2 linked regions of the Rhodovastum atsumiense genome follow. The protein of the gene in region 2 interacts with the protein of the main gene of each other region in a pairwise test. Links are inferred from orthologs where the notes say so. Each region holds a gene or a part of one and is shown on either strand. Other genes may lie near its edges.

Region 1 (5,808 bases), 4.0 Mb from region 2 along the record:
CGCCCGCGAGGTCATCGGCGCGAGCGAGTTCGACGGATTGGTCGATCAGCAGCATCCGTTCGCGCAGCAGGTCCGAGAGGGCCTGCACCCGTCCCTGCTGGGCCGGGTTGTCGGCGGTGAGGTCCTGCAGCACGGGAATGGTGGCCCAGACCGCCTGTGAGCCGGTGTGGTAGCGCGGCAGGAAGGTGCCGTCTCCGGTCAGCAGGAAGCCGCGTTGCCCGGTTTCGACATCCTGGATGGCGGTGAGCAGGCGTTCGGCGGTTTCGATCACCGTGTGCGTGCGCTCGGTCAGCGCGGAGGCCGAGCGGGCGTCCCGCTCGCCGCGGGCGGACAGGTAGAGGGTGGCGCTGGCGATCGCGACCGCGCCGAGCAGGGTGCCGACGACGAGCAACCGGACGAGGTGCTGGCGATGCGGGGAGGGAGCGGCGGGACGCGGTGGGGACGCGGCGCCTCGGGGCAGCGGGCGGGCGTGATCCTCGGGCGTCTGGCTGTCCGTCACCTTGGTCTCCGGAAGCGTCTGCCGTGGCCTCACATGATTGTGAAGTCGTGTGATTTATGGAAGCTGTTGTCGTTAAATCCAAGAAGAAAATCACGAGATATAAAGCAATTATTCGGCGATCTAAACTGTGCTGTGGAAATCGGCTAATTTCGGGTGATTGTTTTACAATATATTACAGGAGCTTGGCCAAAATCGACTGATTGCATGCAATGGTATGCATCATTGGCCTGATATACTCCGGCGGGCCGAATCGTCCGATCACAGGCAGCGGCGTGGCGGCCTTCAGCCGCGCGGATGTGTCCGCCGCCAGACCTCCAGCAGCTTCGCCGCGTCCACCTCGGTGTAGCGCTGGGTGGTGGAGAGGCTGGCATGACCGAGCAATTCCTGGATCGCCCGCAGATCCGCCCCCGCCGCGAGCAGGTGGGTGGCGAAGGAATGGCGCAGGGCGTGCGGCGTGGCGTGGTCGGGCAGGCCGCGATGCGCGCGGAACTGCCGCATCCGCCGCTGGGCCACCCCGGCCGCGAGCCGGCCCCCGCGCGCGCCCACGAACAGCGGCGCGTCGGGCGAGGGGGCGGGGTGGCGACGCAGCCACTCGGCCATGGCCACCCGCACCGCCGGCAGCACCGGCACCAGCCGCTCCTTCGCGCCCTTGCCGAGGATACGCAGCATCGCCTCGGACCCTGGCAGGGGGGCGTCGCGCACATCCAGCGCGAGCGCCTCGGAGATGCGCAGGCCGCAGCCATAGAGCAGCGTGAACAGGGCGGTGTCGCGCGCCTGCTGGGCGATGTCGTCGGTTTCCTCGCCGATTTCCTCGGCGACCGCGCGTGCTTGCGGCGGTGCCAGCGGCCGGGGCAGGGGGCGGCGCGCCTTCGGTGTCTCCAGCAGCCGGAGCCGGGGGTTTTCGATGCCGTGCCGGCGCGCCAGGAAGCGGAAGAAGGTGCGCACGGCGGCAAGATGGCGCCCGCGGGTCGCAGCCCCCGCGCCCGCCATCGCTTCCTCGGCGAGCCAGGCGCGCAGGTCGGCGACCGTCAGGGCGCCCAGGGCGGCGAGGTCGGGTGGCGCGCCCAGATGCCGCACCAGGAAGCCGAGGAAGCTGGCCACGTCGTGGCCATAGGCCTCGACCGTCAGCTTCGCGGCCCGGCGTTCATGGGCGAGCCAGTCGCGGAATTCCCCGAGCGCCGCCTCGGCGGAGGCGGCCGCCCCGCCGGGCATCAGCGCCGCAGCGCCGCCGCGACGGCACGGCCGAGGAAGGTCAGCGCGCCCGCGCCCTGGGACGGATCCAGGGTCCAGCGTTCCCGCGCCGAGAGCGCGAGCAGGGCCGGCGGCTGGCCGGGCACCAGCACCAGGGCGTCGTGCTGCGCCAGCGGCGCCGCTTCCCCGTGCAGCAGCCGCGCCTCGCTGCCGTCGCTGCGATAGACGACGGCGCGCCCGCCGAGCAGCCGGTCCACCGTGCCCCCGGGGATCGCCCGCGTGCCCGGCAGGATCGCCTCCACGCACAGCGCCGCGGCGTCCACCGCCAGCAACACCGGGAATTCGCCGGTGATGCAGTCGGTGGGGGTCTCGGCCGCGATCAGCGCCAGCACCGCTTCCTGCACCCGGGCGGCGAGGCCGGCGGCGGCACGGCCGGCCGCCAGCACGTCGTCGGCCCGCTCGGCCATCGCCGCCGAGCGGGCGCGCTCGACCCGCAGCATCGCCGCCATGTGGTCGGTCAAGGCCTCGCCATGCACGCGCACCGGCGGCGCCAGGGCCCGGTACAGCTCCGGGCGTTCGGCCAGGAACAGCGGGTTCTCGCGCAGATAGGCGGCCACCGCCTCGGGGGAGACGGGGGACGAGGCCGCCGCGGTCTGTGCCGTCACGCCTGTTCCAGCTCCACGATCTGCTGGCCGGTCTTGGCCCAGTCGGCCAGGAAGGCGGCGAGGCCCTTGTCGGTCAGCGGGTGGTTATACAGCGCGCGCAGCACCGCCGGCGGCAGGGTGGCGACATGGGCGCCGAGCTTGGCCGCTTCCACCACGTGGATCGGGTGGCGGACGCTGGCCACCAGCACCTCGGTGGTGAGCGCGGGATAGTTGCGGTAGATCGTTACGATGTCCGAAATCAGTTTCATCCCATCGGTGCCGACGTCGTCCAGCCGGCCGACGAAGGGGGAAATGAAGGTGGCGCCGGCCTTGGCCGCCAGCAGCGCCTGGGCGGCGGAGAAGCACAGCGTCACGTTCACCATCACGCCCTGGTCGGCGAGCCGGCGGCAGGCGCGCAGCCCGTCCGGCGTCAGCGGCACCTTGATCGTGACGTTGGAGGCAATACGGCGCAGCACGTCGGCTTCGCGCAGGATCTGCTCGTATTCGGTGGCGGCGACCTCGGCGCTGACCGGGCCGGGCACGACCGAGCAGATCTCGGCGATCACGTCGAGGATGCGCCGGCCGGACTTGGCGATCAGCGTGGGATTGGTGGTCACGCCATCCAGCAACCCGGATGCGGCGAGCGCACGGATCTCGGCGATGTCCGCAGTGTCGACGAAGAACTTCATGAATGGCGTCCCATGGCGGAGGAAGGGCTGTCGCGGCTGCGATGAATCGGGCACATCCTAGCCGATGGCCGGCATGGACCGAAAGCGCGGGCGGCAGGATGCCTTGCCCATTGCCCCCCCCGCATCCGGGAGCACCCCCCAACGCCGGGTCCCGGTGCTGCTGCCCTATCCCTTCGCCGGCCCGTTCGACTACCGCGTTCCCGCAGGGCTGGAGGTGGCCCCCGGCGACCTGGTGCTGGTGCCGCTGAACCGGCGCGAGGAAGTCGGCGTTGTCTGGGACGGGCCGGCCGACGGCACGGTCGGCGACAACCGGCTGCGCCCGGTCTCCGCCCTGATCGACGGCCCGCCGATGCGCGCCGACCTGCGCCGGCTGATCGACTGGATCGCTTCCTATACCCTGGCCCCGCCGGGGGATGTGCTGGCGATGGCGCTGCGGGTGAACGCGCTGCGTCCGGACCCGGTCCCGGTCGGCTGGTGCCTGGCCGCGCCCTTGCCGGAGACCCGGCTCACCGAGCCGCGCCGGCGCGTGCTGGACGCGCTTGCCGGGGGCGGCATGGCGGGGGCGGAGCTCTGCCGGGTGGCCGGGGTCTCGCCGGGCGTGCTGCGCGCCATGGCGGAGGCCGGCCTGCTGCTGCCCTGCGCGGTGCCCCGTCCCGTGCCGTTCGAGCGTCCCGCGCCCGACCATCCGGGGCCGCAGCTCTCGCCCGGGCAGGAGGCGGCGGCGACGGCGCTGCGCGAGGCGGTGCGGGCACGCGGCTTCTCGGTGACGCTGCTCGACGGGGTCACCGGTTCTGGCAAGACCGAGGTCTACCTGGAGGCGGTGGCGGACTGCCTGCGCATCGGCCGGCAGGCGCTGGTGCTGCTGCCGGAGATCGCGCTGTCGGCGCAATGGCTGGATCGTTTCACCCGCCGTTTCGGCGTGGCGCCGGCGATCTGGCACTCCGACCTGACCGCGAAGCTGCGACGGACCACCTGGCGGGCGGTGGCGGCGGGGGAGGCGCCGGTGGTGGTGGGGGCGCGCTCGGCGCTGTTCCTGCCCTTCCCCGATCTCGGCCTGGTGGTGGTGGACGAGGAGCACGAGACCGCGTTCAAGCAGGAGGACGGGGTCGTCTATCACGCCCGCGACATGGCGGTGGTGCGGGCGCGGCTGTGCGAGGCACCGGCGGTGCTGGTTTCGGCAACGCCGAGCCTGGAGACGGTGGCGAATGTCGAAGCCGGCCGCTACCGCCGCGTCCATCTGCCTTCCCGGCACGGCGGTGCCTCGCTGCCCGGCATCGTGCTGGTCGACCTGCGCGTCACCCCGCCCGAGCGTGGCCGGTTCCTCTCCCCGCCGCTGGTGGAGGCCGTGCGCGCGACCTTTGCCCGCAACGAGCAGGCGATGCTGTTCCTCAACCGGCGGGGCTATGCGCCGCTGACGCTGTGCCGCGCCTGCGGGCACCGCATCCAGTGCCCGAACTGCACGGCGTGGCTGGTCGAGCACCGGGCCCGGCGGGAACTGCAGTGCCACCATTGCGGCCACGCCACCGAAATTCCGGCGCGCTGCCCGGAATGCGGCGCCGAGCACAGCCTCGCCCCGGTCGGACCGGGGGTGGAACGCATCACCGAGGAAGCGGCCGCCCTGTTCCCCGATGTGCGGCGCCTGGTCATGGCTTCCGATACGCTGCCGGGGCCGCATGCCTCGGCCGAGGCGGCGCGGGCGATCGCGGCGCGCGAGGTCGACCTGATCATCGGCACCCAGATCGTCGCCAAGGGCTGGCATTTCCCGCATTTGACGCTGGTGGGGGTGGTGGATGCCGATCTGGGGCTGGCGGGGGGCGATCTGCGCGCGGCCGAGCGCACGGTGCAACTGCTGCACCAGGTCGCCGGCCGGGCCGGCCGGGCCGAGGCGCCCGGGCGGGTGCTGCTGCAGACCTTCTCGCCCGAGCATCCGGTGATGCAGGCGCTGCTCTCGGGCGATCTCGCGGAGTTCATGGCGCGCGAGGCAGCGCAGCGACGGCCGGGCAACTGGCCGCCCTATGGGCGGCTGGCGGCGCTGATCGTCTCGGCCGACACGGCGGAGGCGGCGGACGTGACGGCGCGCGACCTCGGCCGCGCCGCCCCGACGGGGGAGGGGATCGTGGTGCTCGGCCCCGCCCCGGCGCCGCTGTCGATCCTGCGCGGCCGGCACCGGCGTCGGCTGTTGCTCAAGACCCGGCGCGACATCGCCGTGCAGCCGCTGCTGCGGGACTGGCTGGCGGCCGTGCCGGTGCGCGGCAGTGTACGGGTGGATGTAGATGTGGACCCCGTGAGCTTTTTGTGACGATCGCGCCCCCGGATCGAAATCGCCTCTCGGGGCGGATGGGGATCGAATCGACGTGGTGACGGTCGCGGCGGGCGTGGTGTCGCGGGGCCGGGGAAGAGATTCGGAACGGACCAAGCATGAACCGTATCCGGGCCGTGTTGCGCGGTCCGAAACCCCATGCTAGACGCCCCGCGCGCCAGGCATGGCGACGTGCCGGCGAATGTCCACGGCCGCGTCTGCGGCCTCAGCAGACGGAATCAGCAGCCTTGGCGTCTGGCGGAACAACGATCCCCACCGGCGGCCTCGCAGATCGCTACGCGACCGCACTGTACGCGTATGCCGACGAGCAGCATGCGCTCGATGCCACCATCGACCAGATGGAGGCGCTCGGGCGGCTGATCGACGAAAGCTCCGACTTGCGGACGCTCCTGCTTTCGCCTCTCGTGGACGTGAACACGGCCGGCAGGGCCGTGCGCGCGGTTCTGGAGGAGCAGGGCTTCGGCA
Region 2 (7,971 bases):
AGCATCATATATCACCGGACCGGATCAACCGGTCGGAGCCTTCTATCGTGGAGGGAATGAACGAGTGAGGGGCGGTCAAATGCCGGAAAGGCAACAGCAAACCACGCCTCGCATTCGGATATAATTGCTGGCGAGGGCTGGCGAACGCCACATGGTTGCTCTCTCTCACTCCGTAAGCCGGAAGGAATGCGCTTTTAAACCACGGCGCGTTGCCGCAGTCAATGGAAATGCACATCATGAACGTGGATAATCTGTTAAACGATCGAATTCCGTGATTTCAGGCCCGCTTGCGCGAGCGTTCCGGCCGGCGCGGCGCCAGCAGCGGGGCGAGGAAGCGGCCGGTATGGCTCTCGGCGTTGGCTGCGACCTGCTCGGGCGTGCCTTCGGCGACGATGCGCCCGCCGCCTTCGCCGCCTTCCGGCCCAAGATCGATGATCCAGTCCGCGGTCTTGATGACTTCCAGGTTGTGCTCGATCACCACCACCGTGTTGCCGGCATCGACCAGCGCGTGCAGCACCTCCAGCAGCTTGCGTACGTCCTCGAAATGCAGGCCGGTGGTGGGTTCGTCGAGGATGTAGAGCGTGCGCCCGGTGGCGCGGCGGGCCAGTTCCTTGGACAGCTTGATGCGCTGCGCCTCGCCGCCGGAGAGCGTGGTGGCCTGCTGTCCCAGGCTGATATAGCCAAGCCCGACCTGCTGCAGGATCTTCAGCCGGTCATGGATGCGGTTGACGGCAGAGAAATAGGGCACCGCCTCGTCCACCGTCATCGCCAGCACGTCGGCGATCGACTTGTCGCGGAACTTCACTTCCAGCGTCTCGCGATTGTAGCGCTTGCCCTTGCAGGTGTCGCAGGTGACGAAGATGTCGGGCAGGAAGTGCATCTCGATCTTCAGCACGCCGTCGCCCTGGCAGGCCTCGCAGCGCCCGCCCTTGACGTTGAAGGAGAAGCGGCCGGGCTTGTAGCCGCGCGCGCGGGATTCCGGCAATTCGGCGAACCAGTCGCGGATTGGCGCGAACAGGTCGGTGTAGGTGGCCGGGTTCGATCGCGGTGTGCGGCCGATCGGCGACTGGTCGATGTCGATGATCTTGTCGAGCAGATCGAGCCCTTCGATGCGGCCATGCGGCGCCGGCACCTCGCCGCTGCCCATCAGCCGGCGGCTGACCGCCTTGTAGAGCGTGTCGATCACCAGCGTGGACTTGCCGCCGCCGGAGACCCCGGTGACGCAGGTGAAGGTGCCGAGCGGGAAGGCCGCGGTGACGTCCTTGAGGTTGTTGCCCTTGGCGCCGACGACGCGAAGGATGCGGTCCTTCTGCAGCGGGCGGCGCATCGGCGGCACCTCGATCCGCCTGCGCCCCGAGAGATAGGCGCCGGTGAGGGAGGTGGGATGCGCGGCGACCTGCGCCGGCGTGCCCTTGGCCACCACCTCGCCGCCATGGATGCCGGCCGCCGGCCCCATGTCGATCAGGTGGTCGGCGGCGCGGATCGCGTCCTCATCATGCTCGACCACCAACACGGTGTTGCCGAGCGATTTCAGCCGCCGCAGCGTTGCCAGCAGCCGTTCGTTGTCGCGCTGGTGCAGCCCGATCGAAGGCTCGTCCAGCACATACAGCACGCCGGTCAGGCCCGAGCCGATCTGGGACGCGAGGCGGATGCGCTGGCTCTCCCCGCCCGAAAGGGTGGTGGAGCCGCGCGCGAGCGTGAGGTAGTCGAGCCCCACATCCACCAGGAAGGTCAGGCGTTCGATGATCTCGCGCAGGATGCGGCGGGCGATCTCGGCGCGTTGCGGCGTCAGCGTGGGCATCACCTCGTTGAACCAGGCCAGCGCCCGGCGGATCGACAGCTCGGAGGCTTCGGCGATGGTGCTGCCGGCGACCTTGACCGCCAGCGCCTCCGGCTTGAGGCGGGCGCCGTGGCAGGTGGCGCAGGGCTTTTCCGCCTGGTAACGGCTGAGGTCCTCGCGTACCCAGGCGCTGTCGGTTTCCTGGAAACGGCGCTGCAGGTTGCGCAGCACGCCCTCGAACGGCTTGGTCACCGTGTACTGGCGGACCCCGTCCTTGTAGGTCATCGCCACCGGTTCCTCGCCGGTGCCGTTGAGGATGGCGTCGCAGACGCGCTTCGGCAGCTCACTCCAGGGGGTGCGGGGCGACACCTTGAAATGCTTGGCCAGGCTCTGCAGCGTCTGGTCGTAATACGGGCTCTGCGCATTGGCCCAGGGCAGCACCGCGCCGGCACCGAGGGCGACGCGCTCATCCGGCACCACCAGATGCGGGTCGAAGAAGGTCTCCACGCCCAGCCCGTCGCAGGCCGGGCAGGCGCCGTGCGGGGAGTTGAAGCTGAACAGCCGCGGCTCGATCTCCTCGATCGAGAAGCCGCTGACCGGGCAGGCGAAGCGCGAGGAGAACACGGTGCGCTCCCCGTCGTCGGCGCCCTCGGCATAGACCACGCCGTCGGCAAGGCCGAGCGCCGTCTCGAAACTGTCGGCGAGGCGCTGCTGCACGCCGTCGCGCACCACGATGCGGTCCACCACCGCCTCGATGTCGTGCTTGATCTTGCGGTTCAGCGACGGCACCTCGCCGATTTCGTAGAGCTTGCCGTCAACCTTGACGCGGGTGAAGCCGCGGCGCTGCAGCTCGGCCAGTTCCTTGCGGTACTCGCCCTTGCGGTCGCGCACCACGGGCGCCAGCAGCAGCAACCGTGTTCCTTCCTTCATCGCCATGACCCGGTCGACCATCTGGCTGACCGTCTGCGCCTCGATCGGCAGGCCGGTGGCGGGCGAATAGGGCACGCCCACCCGCGCCCAGAGCAGGCGCATGTAGTCGTGGATCTCGGTGACGGTGCCGACGGTGGAGCGCGGGTTGCGGCTGGTGGTCTTCTGCTCGATGGAAATGGCGGGCGAGAGGCCCTCGATCGCATCGACGTCGGGCTTGCCCATCAGCTCCAGGAATTGCCGTGCATAGGCCGAGAGCGATTCGACGTAGCGGCGCTGGCCCTCGGCATAGATCGTATCGAAGGCAAGCGATGACTTGCCCGACCCCGACAGGCCGGTGATCACGGTCAGGCTGTCGCGCGGGATCTCGACATCCACGTTCTTGAGATTGTGCTCGCGCGCACCGCGCACGCGGATGGAGCCGGCCATCGGTGGGTCGTCCTTGTGTCGGGTCTTGGGAAGGGGGTGGATTGTGTTCTTGAACTGTTCCCCCTATATGGACCTTCCGGGCCGGCTTGGGAAGCCTGCAGAGCATGCACAGGCTGCCATGCTGGGGGCCGGCGCTGGCCTGCCCACCGGGTCCCGGCTAGTGTGGAACGAGTGAATCGGGACGAGACATCATGGCAGGCAGTGTGAACAAGGTCATCCTGGTGGGCAATGTGGGGCGTGACCCCGAGGTGCGGAACACCCAGGACGGGTCGAAAATCGTCCAGTTCAGCCTGGCCACCAGCGAGACCTGGAACGACCGTGCCTCGGGCGAGCGCAAGGAGCGCACCGAATGGCACCGGGTTGTGGTGTTCAACGAGCGCATCGGCGACGTGGTGGAGAAATACGTCCGCAAGGGCAGCCAGGTCTATGTCGAGGGCAGCCTGCAGACGCGCAAATGGACCGACCAGAGCGGCCAGGAAAAATACACCACCGAGGTGGTGATCGGGAAATTCCGCGGCGAACTGACCCTCCTCGGCGGGCGTGGCGGCGAGGGCGCCGGGGCCGGCCCGGGCGAGGGCGGCGGCTATCAGCGCAGTGCGCCGGCGGCGCGGCCGGCGGCGGCGGCGCCCCGCGGCGGCAGCGGTGGCCCGTCCTGGGATGCGCCCAAGGGGGGCGACCTGGACGACGAGATCCCGTTCTAGGGTCCGGTGATTCTGTAATGTAAGGACGTCCCCCGGAACCGGGTGCCGCTCGCCATAAGAACGGGCCCATTTCGGCGGCCATTCACGCGGCGAGCGGTTTACCGATCATATCGGGGCGAACACGCTGGACTTGCCCTTCTGGCCGGGCCAGGTGGCGGGCGCGTGTCGAAAATGTCGGGACGAGGAACGTCCCGACACCGCCTGCGGGCCAAGCCTGAGTACCGCGGCGGCTTGTTTCTATCTCGGAACGGCATCCAGCGTCTCCCGGACTTTCCGGGCCAACGCCGCGAAGGAGTACGGCTTGGTGAGTGTCCGGGCTTGCGCATCCGACGCGTGGCCGTGCATGGCGGCGTTGCTGTAGCCCGTCGTGAACAGGACGGGCAGCTTCGGCCAGCGCTCCGCGGCCTGCTTCGCCAGAGCGAACCCGTCCATGCTTCCAGGCATGACGATGTCGGTGAACAGGAGGGTAATGCCTGGGATCCGGTCCGCCCCGAGTTGTATGAGTGCTTCGTCCGCGTCGGCCACCGCCGTCACGTCATACCCCAGCTCCGCCAGCGCCTCTTCGACATAGTGGCGCACGTCCTCGCTGTCCTCCACGAGCAGGATCGTCTCCCCGCCGCGGGATTTCGGCAGGGAAGCCCGGTCGATGGCCGGCGACGCGGGCAGCGCGTCATTCCCGGCCCCGGGGACGAACCGGGGCAGGTAGATCTTGACGATCGTCCCGTTGGCGACCTCGCTGTAGATGTGGGCGTGGCCGCCGGACTGCTTGACGAACCCGTGGACCATGGCCAGGCCAAGCCCCGTCCCGCGGCCAGGAGGCTTGGTTGTGAAGAACGGCTCGAACACATGTTCCAGCACGTCCTCGGCAATGCCGGCCCCCGTGTCGGTGATGCTGAGCAGGACGTAATCGCCCGGTTGAACGTCGCCCAAGGGGAAGACGTTCGCCTCGTCGAAGGTGACGTTCGCCGTCCCGATCGTCAGCCGCCCGCCGGACGGCATGGCGTCGCGCGCATTGACGACGAGGTTCAGGAGCACCGCCTCCAGTTGGTTGGCGTCGGCGAAGATCGGCCACAGGTCGTCCGCCAGAGCCGTCTCCACCGCCACGGCTCCGCCGAGCGTGTGCCGGATCAGGTCTAGGAAACCCTCGACGAACGCGTTTGGTCGGAGTTCGGTCGGCTCCAGCGCCTGGCGACGCCCGAAGGCGAGCAGGCGCTGGGTCAGTTGCGCCGCACTGCCCGCGGCCCGCCGGGCGTTGTCCATCGGCCGCAGAACGCCGTCCGCCCCACCCGGTGCAGAATCCAACGCCTCCCCCCGGTGCAGACGCCTCCCGGCGATGTCCAGGCTGCCGAGGATGACCTGCAGCAGGTTGTTGAAATCGTGCGCGATGCCGCCCGTGAGCTGGCCGATCGCCTGCATCTTCTGCGCCTGCAGGAACAGCGTCTCTGCCTTGATGCGCCGGCGGGTCTCCTCGATCAGGGCGACGGTGCGCTCGTTCACGCGGTGGTCGAGTTCCGCGTTCGCCTCTAAGTGTCTGACTCGAATCGGCTTCGTATCTCTATTTCCCTGATTCTATGTGGGAAGTGGATCAGGTGCTCGGCTCAAGTCGCGGCGAGGCGACGGGACATCAACTTGACGCTGGCGATGTAGAGCCAGGTCACGGCGCTTTCCGTGGTGGCCTCGAAATCCTTGGCCAGGCGCCGGTTGCGGTTCAGCCACGCGATCGTCCGCTCGACAACCCACCGCCGTGGCAACAAGACGAAGCCCTTGGCTGCGTCGGACCGCTTGATGATCTCGAGGGTCCATGTGCCGATGCTGTCCAGGGCCGTGCGCAGCTTCTCACCCGCGTAGGCAGCATCGGCGAACACATGGCGCAGCCAGGGGAATGAACTGCGGATGCTCTCCAGCAACAGTGGCGCGCCGTCGCGGTCCTGGATGTTTGCCGAATGCACAATCATTGCCACCGGCAGGCCGATGGTGTCGGTGAGGATATGCCGCTTGCGGCCTTTGACCATCTTTTCCGCCGCATAGCCGCGGGGGCCGCCAGCCTCGGTGGTCTTGACCGACTGGCTGTCGATCACGCCCGCAGTCGGGCTGGCTTCGCGGCCGGCCGCCTCGCGAACCTGCATCAGCAGCACGTGGTTGATCGCCTGCCACAGCCCGCTGTCACGCCAAGCGTAGAAGTAGCGCTGCACCGTGGTGAACGGCGGGAAATCCTTGGGCAACAGGCGCCACTGGCAGCCGGACTGGGCGATGTAGAAGAGGGCGTTGATCACCCCTCGCAGGCTGGTTTCGCGAGGCCGTCCGCACCCCGCTGGCGGCGGCAGCAGCGGCGCGATCACCGCCCATTCGGCATCGGTGGTGTCGCTTGCATAGCGCAGCCCGTCGCGCCGATACTTCGGTCGCGTGATGTCGGTCCAGACCATGACGAAGTCCCTCGTGTCTTTGCAAACTCGAGAGAATCGCGGTTGCTGACATCACGCAACCCCAGTGTACCAACCAATCCTCCACCACAAGCGATTGGAATAACTCGCTTTATTGTTGCAATTCCATTCCGGGTCAGCCTCTAAGAGCGCGTCGGCCAGGTTGCGGCGGGTGGTGATGTCGATGTTCACCCCCAGCATGCGTTGCGGACGCCCCTCGGCGTCCGCCATCAGGGAGCCGCGATTGGCGAGCCAGCGGGTGCCGCCCTCCGGCAGGATGACGCGGTATTCGGTGTCGTACGCCTTGCCGGACATCAGCGCTTCCGAGACCGCCGCGTCGGTCCGCTGGCGGTCGTCCGGATGCACCGCCTGCAGCCAGTCCATGTAGTGCATCGGCCGGGATGCCGCGGCCATGGCGTGCAAGCGGAAGTTCTCCGGTGACCAGCGGACGGCGTCGGCGCCGACATCCCATTCCCAGGTGCCGACCTCCGCGGCCTCCTGGGTCAGCCGCAGCCGCTCCTCGCTCCGGGCCAACGCCCGTTCCGCGCGGTGGCGCTCGGTCACGTCGCGGCCTTCGGCAACCAGGAACATCAGGGCGCCGGACGCGTCGCGCACGGGGCAGAGCGAGACGTCGACGCTGGCCACCTTCTCCCGCGGGCCGTTCAGCTCGATGTCGAAGCGGACCGTCTCCCCGCAGGTGGCCCGGGAGATGGCCTCGCGCAGGTGCAGCCTCGCATCGGGCGAGTCGGGCCAGCAGGGCGGGCTGCCGAAGGGCCGCCCTTCGACGGCTTCGGCCGGGCAGTCGATGAACTCCAGGAAGGTCCGGTTCGCCTTGAGCAGCGTGCCGTCCGGCGCGAGCAGCGCGATGAACGTGAATGTGCCGTCGAAGACGGCGCGCAGGCGCGCCTCGCTGGCCCGGACCGCGTCCTCCGCGGCGCGCTGCTCGGTGACGTCCAGCACCACGGCGTGGCAATGCCCGGGCCGGTCGGCGGCGTCGTACTCGATGGCGTAGCGCATCTCGATGCGCCTGATTTCGCCCGTGTCGGGGCGGCGGATCCGGAACTCGACGGAAGCCCCCGGGGCGCGCCGCGCAAGGATGGCCTCCCGTTCGGCGTCGATCCGCGCCATGTCCTCGGGAAGGCGGATGGCGTGCCATTCATCGAAGGACATGACGGCCTGGTCCGGCCGGAAGCCGAGCAGGCACTGGCCGCCCGATGACCAGCGGATGATCCGGGCGGGGATGTCCTGCTCGTAACTGGCGATCCGCCCCGCCTCCTGCGCCAGGCGCAGCAGCCGTTCGTTGGCGGCCAGGGCTTCCGTGCGCCGCCGCTCCGCCTGCTGGGTGAAGCGGTCCCGGGCGGAGTCGATCGCCCGCAGGAGCATATCCGGCGCCAGGAAGCGTTTGGGGAGATATTCCTGCGCCCCCGCGCGCAGGGCGGCGGTAGCCAGCGACCGGTCCTGCGCGCCCGTGAGCACGACGACCGGGACGGGCAGGTCATCAGCGCCGTTTTTCAGGCGCGCCAGAAACTCCAGGCCGTCCATGTCCGGCAGGTAGTAGTCGAGCAGGACGCAATCCGGAGCCTCGGAACGGCAGGCAGCCAGGCCGTCTTCGCCCGTGACGCTCTCCCGGATCCGGAAGTCGATCCCTTCTTTTGCGGCGTCGTGAAGAAGGAATTGGCGTGCTGTGTACAAATCTTCCTGGCAGTCATCCACC

Evidence for each region. The genes of interacting proteins can lie anywhere in the genome.
Region 1: the proteins of ssb (region 2) and NBY65_RS08790 interact in binary tests that used the Escherichia coli proteins (3 or more experiments, as listed by UniProt). The link is inferred for Rhodovastum atsumiense from one-to-one orthologs.

Annotation. Positions count from the first base shown.
Region 1 is NZ_OW485601.1:1,936,495-1,942,302, reverse strand. What follows is about bases 2,788-5,709. They hold NBY65_RS08790 (primosomal protein N'), read left to right. Parts: upstream 2,788-3,096; coding sequence 3,097-5,322; downstream 5,323-5,709. Other genes in these bases: NBY65_RS08785 (F0F1 ATP synthase subunit delta), read left to right, coding at 5,571-5,709; fsa (fructose-6-phosphate aldolase), read right to left, coding at 2,788-3,023. In the rest of the region: NBY65_RS08810 (CHASE3 domain-containing protein), read right to left, coding at 1-499; NBY65_RS08805 (tyrosine recombinase XerC), read right to left, coding at 782-1,711; NBY65_RS08800 (DUF484 family protein), read right to left, coding at 1,711-2,355; more of fsa, read right to left, coding at 2,352-2,787; more of NBY65_RS08785, read left to right, coding at 5,710-5,808.
Region 2 is NZ_OW485601.1:5,949,368-5,957,338, reverse strand. The notes cover bases 2,279-5,082. They hold ssb (single-stranded DNA-binding protein), read left to right. Parts: upstream 2,279-3,327; coding sequence 3,328-3,837; downstream 3,838-5,082. Other genes in these bases: NBY65_RS26790 (ATP-binding protein), read right to left, coding at 4,075-5,082; uvrA (excinuclease ABC subunit UvrA), read right to left, coding at 2,279-3,136. Outside these bases: NBY65_RS26805 (hypothetical protein), read right to left, coding at 1-5; more of uvrA, read right to left, coding at 278-2,278; more of NBY65_RS26790, read right to left, coding at 5,083-5,334; NBY65_RS26785 (IS5 family transposase), read right to left, coding at 5,436-6,260; NBY65_RS26780 (PAS domain-containing protein), read right to left, coding at 6,312-7,970. UniProt on the Escherichia coli protein: Plays an important role in DNA replication, recombination and repair. Binds to ssDNA and to an array of partner proteins to recruit them to their sites of action during DNA metabolism. Acts as a sliding platform that migrates on DNA via reptation.